2 regions of the Comamonas sp. NyZ500 genome follow, and region 2 is predicted to be linked to the other one. Evidence: predicted binding sites of a transcription regulator. Region 2 holds the regulator's gene; the other holds the start of a gene.
The links. The regulator FNR, encoded in region 2, switches genes on or off when oxygen is low (the NO sensors DNR and NnrR bind a similar motif). The targets are predictions, from matches to a motif close to TTGATNNNNATCAA.
Positions count from the first base shown of each region.

Region 1 (2,396 bases), on a different contig from region 2:
GCCAGGGAGGCCGGGGCCCAGGTGCTGCTGGTGGGCATGCAGGTACCGCCCAACTATGGAGCGACATATACCGAGCAATTTGCCGAGATGTTCAGGAGCATTGCCGACGCGCAAAAACTGCCGCTGGTGCCGTTTCTGCTGTCGGGCATCGGCGATGCTGCGAACGCCGAGCAGTGGTTTCAGAGCGACCGCATTCACCCCAATGCCCAGGCCCAGCCCCAGATGCTGGCCAATGTCTGGCCCAAGCTCAGGCCATTGCTGAAATAAGTGACGGCCGCGCGGCCTCAGTCGCCGCTGCCTCCGCCATCACCGCCAGAGTCGCCGCCGTCCGGACTGCAGGCACTCTCGTTGCTGCCCGAGCCGCAAAAATAGCTGTCGTTGAAGACGTCGCGGCCGTCCTCGCGGCTGCTCGCCGAAGTCCAGGTCAGCTGCGAATCGGTGCTGTGGCCCGAAGCGCCTGGCTGGGGCGTGAAGACTTTTTTCAACCAGTTCCAGAACTCCATGACATCCCCCCTCATTGCACCTTAAGCAGGGTTCTCCTTGCTTTCGGCGCGGACGCTGGCTTTATAGGCATGCCAGCTGGTGCAACCCAGCAGCGGCCCGATGACGATCAGACCTGCACTGTAGAAGAGCAGCGAGACCGCGATCAACACGGTGATGATCAGCCCCCACAGCAGCATCACACCCGTATTGGCCCCTACCACGCGCATGCTGGTGATGCAGGCCGTCAAGGCATCGGTATCCAGATCGAGAATGGCGGGCAGTGAAACCACCATGCTGGCAAACACCAAGGCAGCAAATATCCCGCCAACCGCGGCGTAGCCCAGCAGGAACTCCCAGTTCTCGGGCCGCAGCAGGGTCTGCAGCAGGGTTGCCGTACTGGGCATGCCGGTATCGAACGAAATGGCGAACACCACCATGGCGGCGCGCCCCCAGAGCATCTCCAGCACCATCAGCACCATGACCAGCATGCCCATGCTGGCCAGATGCTTGTCCCAGCAGGTCAACGACTCCGACAGCAGCACGGGCTTGCCCTGCTCCAGTTGCTTGCTGACGTAGTACAGGCCCATGGCCAGGAAGGGGCCTACCAGCAGACAGCCGCTGGCCATGGACATCAGATATTCGGGGCTGGAGCGAAACACCCAGGCCATCAGACGCGCCATGCCCCAGAAACACAGGCCGTAGAACAGCGCAATCATTGGAGCGCGCCGCACATCGCTAAGGCCCAGCAGCAGCCATTGCCAAGGCTCGCTCCAGCGCAGTTGCAGAATCTGCAGATTGCCGGACTCGGCCTTGACCTCGGAAACAGGGGAAGCTTGCATGCGAGACCCTCCTTGTCGCCCGTACCGCGCCTCGGTGGCGGCAGCTGACAGGAACAAGTTACCCGCTCAACCTCGAATCTGCATTGCGGAAAGCCCGCATGCCGGCCTCCGCGTTTTCACTATGAAAACAAGAGCTTATAGCGCCCAGCCTTTATTGACTTCAGTCAATAAAAACATTGAAATCGCTTCTCAACAAGCGCTGCCAGCTCCTATTTAAATAGCTTCAACCAAAGGCCCTGAGCAGGGCCTGGGCCAGGTCGGCCTGCAGATCGCTAGTATCCTCAAGGCCGATGGCAAAGCGCACCACGGTGCCCGCCTTGATATGGGGTGTGGCACGGCTGCGCATCTCGGGCAGCTCATAGGGCACGACCAGACTCACAGGCCCACCCCAGCTGTAGCCCAGCTTGAACAGGCGCAGGCTGTCGCAGAAGCGATCGACGGCCGCCTGGTCGAAGCGCTCGTCGATGACCACGCTGAACAGACCGGCGGCCACGCCATCCCGGCCCAGCCCTTGTCCGCACAGCTGCTTCCAGCAAGCATGGCCCGGGGCATCAGGCATGGCGGGGTGCAGCACCTGCGCCACGGCACTCTGGGCAGCCAGCCACTGCGCCAGCTGGCGTGCCGAGCGATCCTGCGCGTGATAGCGCAGGCCGATGCTGGGCAGGCTGCGCAGCACGGCTTCGGCGTCGTTGCCGCTCACGCCCAGACCCAGGCGCATGTGCGCGAGCTTGATGCGCATATGCAGGGGCTGGTTGCGCGTGATGATGCTGCCCATCAGCACATCACCGCCGCCGCTGGGGTATTTGGTCAGGGCATGGACCGTGACATCGACGCCCAGGCTGCCATCGCCCAGCAGGTCGAAGGGACGGAAAGCCAGACCCGCGCCCCAGGTGTTGTCCAGCACCATGGTCACGCCCCTGGCCCGGCACAGGCGCACCTGCTCGACGAGATTCGGGAACTCCATGGTTACCGAGCCCGGAGCTTCCAGCCAGACCAGCTTGGTGGCCGGCGTGATCTTGGCTGCCAGGTCTTCGACGCACATGGGGTCGTAGTACTGATGGCGAATGCCGAAAT
Region 1 covers NZ_JAEIJE010000007.1:57,551-59,946, reverse strand. The annotation lists gene JAO85_RS12605 (arylesterase) at 1-267, shown strand, start outside; gene JAO85_RS12600 (hypothetical protein) at 285-503, opposite strand; gene JAO85_RS12595 (DUF2189 domain-containing protein) at 525-1,322, opposite strand; gene JAO85_RS12590 (PLP-dependent transferase) at 1,546-2,396, opposite strand, start outside.
Region 1: a site for FNR is predicted at 1,477-1,490, ahead of JAO85_RS12595 (DUF2189 domain-containing protein). Genes of this name have one in related genera too.

Region 2 (2,396 bases):
GGATCCAGCTTGAAATGTTCACGCATCAAGACCATCAGCTGCTGCAACTCGGCATCGCTGAAAAAGGTCGGTGTGCCTCCGCCCAGATGCAGCTGGCTTACGAGCTGGCCTTTGCCGCAATGCTCGGTATGCATGGCCAGCTCGCGGCTCAAGTAGTCCAGATACTCGGCAGCCTTCTCATGATGCTTGGTCACGATCTTGTTGCAGGCGCAGTAATAGCAAAGCGACTCACAGAACGGCACATGCACATAAACGGACAGGGGCAAAGCGCGCGAGCCAGAATGCGTCTTGCGCTGCTTGAGTGCCAGTATGTAGTCGTCTGCACCAAAAGCCTCAACAAAACGGTCGGCTGTTGGGAACGATGTGTAGCGTGGGCCGGGGATATCAAAGCGGCTCAGCAACTCAGGCGTGACTGCGGTCATAACTGGGAGTTAGGGTGCGCCCACACTCTGTATAGAGCAGATTTCAATGGAAATCAGATCCTGAAAATCATGCCCAAAATAGGCAAAAGCGCATGTTTTTGAACGAATACAGGCAATGTGCCCCAAGGCAATCACCCTGTCCTTGATGAAAATCAAGAGACCTCAAGGCAAGTGCTGCGACAATTTGATCCATCTCATCTTCAACCACGAGGTCAATGACCAGCGCGACTCTCCACTCCGTGTCTGTCTGCGCCGTTGCAAAAAGCCCATGAATCTTCAGACCATCAAAGCATCCTGCTCCAACTGCAATCTGCGTGAACTGTGCATGCCCATGGGCCTGGACGATGAACAAATGGAGCGCATTGACGAGATTGTGGCCACGCGCCGCAAGGTCAAGCGCGGCGGGCTGCTGTTTCGCAATGGCGAAGAGTTCACCTCTCTGTATGCCATTCGAACCGGCTTCTTCAAGACCAGCGTGGCCACCGAAGACGGACGCGATCAGGTCACAGGCTTTCAGATGGCTGGCGAAATCATTGGTCTGGACGGCATCGTCAACGACCACCACACTTGTGATGCCGTGGCCCTGGAAGACGCCGAGGTTTGCGTCATGCCGTTTGACAAACTGGAGCAGCTCTCGCGCGAGGTCACTGCCCTGCAGAACCATGTGCACAAGGTCATGAGCCGCGAAATCGTGCGCGAGCATGGCGTGATGCTGCTGCTGGGCAGCATGCGTGCCGAAGAGCGCCTGGCGGCCTTTGTGTTGAACCTGGTCCAGCGCCTGTCGGCACGCGGCTTTTCCAAGTCGGAACTGGTGCTGCGCATGACGCGCGAAGAAATCGGCAGTTACCTGGGCCTCAAGCTCGAGACCGTGAGCCGCACTTTCTCCAAATTTGCAGAGGAAGGCATTGTGGAAGTCAAGCAGCGCCACCTGCGCATCCTGGATACCGAGGCGCTCAAACGAATCGTCAACAGCCAGCAATGCCAGAACTGAACCGAGTCGACAGACACTCTCAAGACAAAGCCCGCGGACAGCGGGCTTTTTTGTCTGCGCGAATTAATCGGGCAGAGGCTCGGAAACGATGCCGCCATTGAGATCGCTGACGGAGCGACCCAGCATCACCGTCATCGCACCTCCGATCAGGGTCACGACCCAGAAGGCAAAAAAAGCGACCGTATAGATGGCCTGGCGCGACCAGTCCAGGGGGGAGCCCAGCCAGTGCACATCCAGCGGGTCCACAAAAGCGAAAACCACCATCTCCATGATTGCCGCCGCCAGAAAGGCCGGCCAGACAATCCACATCCAGCGTCGAGCATCCATCCTGATTCTCCTTGGGCTGTGGGCTTGGTCATATTTTGCACAACAGTGGTGACCGTTCATGCAGGACTGCGGGCATGCACCGTGGCGGGAAACCCTGAACCACTCTCTTTTCAGTAGCATCCTGCGCCATCTGGATATCAAAAAACCATTTACTTCTATATCAACGTTAGGCGGAGCATACGCAACACGCTCTGATTTTGATATCGGGCAACAAAAAAGGCCGCAAAAGCGACCTTGGCGGAGCAAGCGCCGGAGCGCTCAGCGATCCAGCGGATGGTCCTTGGCTGGCGTGGCCGCATGATTGCGGCCGGTGACTGCTGGGGCCAGGCTTTTTTCACTTTCGCTCAGGCGCTGGTTGATTTCCATGCCATGGCGGTAGTAGTCAGGGTCAATCACGGGATCGGGCCTGCTCAGTGCGATGTATGCGGTGACAAAGCCGGCAATCACCACGATCACCGGGCCGGCGATGATGAGCCAGACATGGGCAAACTTCCACCAGGGCTTGCCGTCCTCGGGGTGGATGATCTTGGCCGTTTGCGAGACCTTGGCTTGTGCTGCCGACATGATGAAACCTCTTTCCAAAATTCTGACCACCCAGGCACACACGGCAGGGTGGCATAAATTGTTGCCGATTGGCGGTGCCCTTGTCCGGCCTC
Region 2 covers NZ_JAEIJE010000001.1:253,116-255,511, reverse strand. The annotation lists gene hemN (oxygen-independent coproporphyrinogen III oxidase) at 1-422, opposite strand, end outside; gene fnr (fumarate/nitrate reduction transcriptional regulator Fnr) at 691-1,413, shown strand; gene JAO85_RS01165 (hypothetical protein) at 1,477-1,740, opposite strand; gene JAO85_RS01160 (FixH family protein) at 1,999-2,304, opposite strand.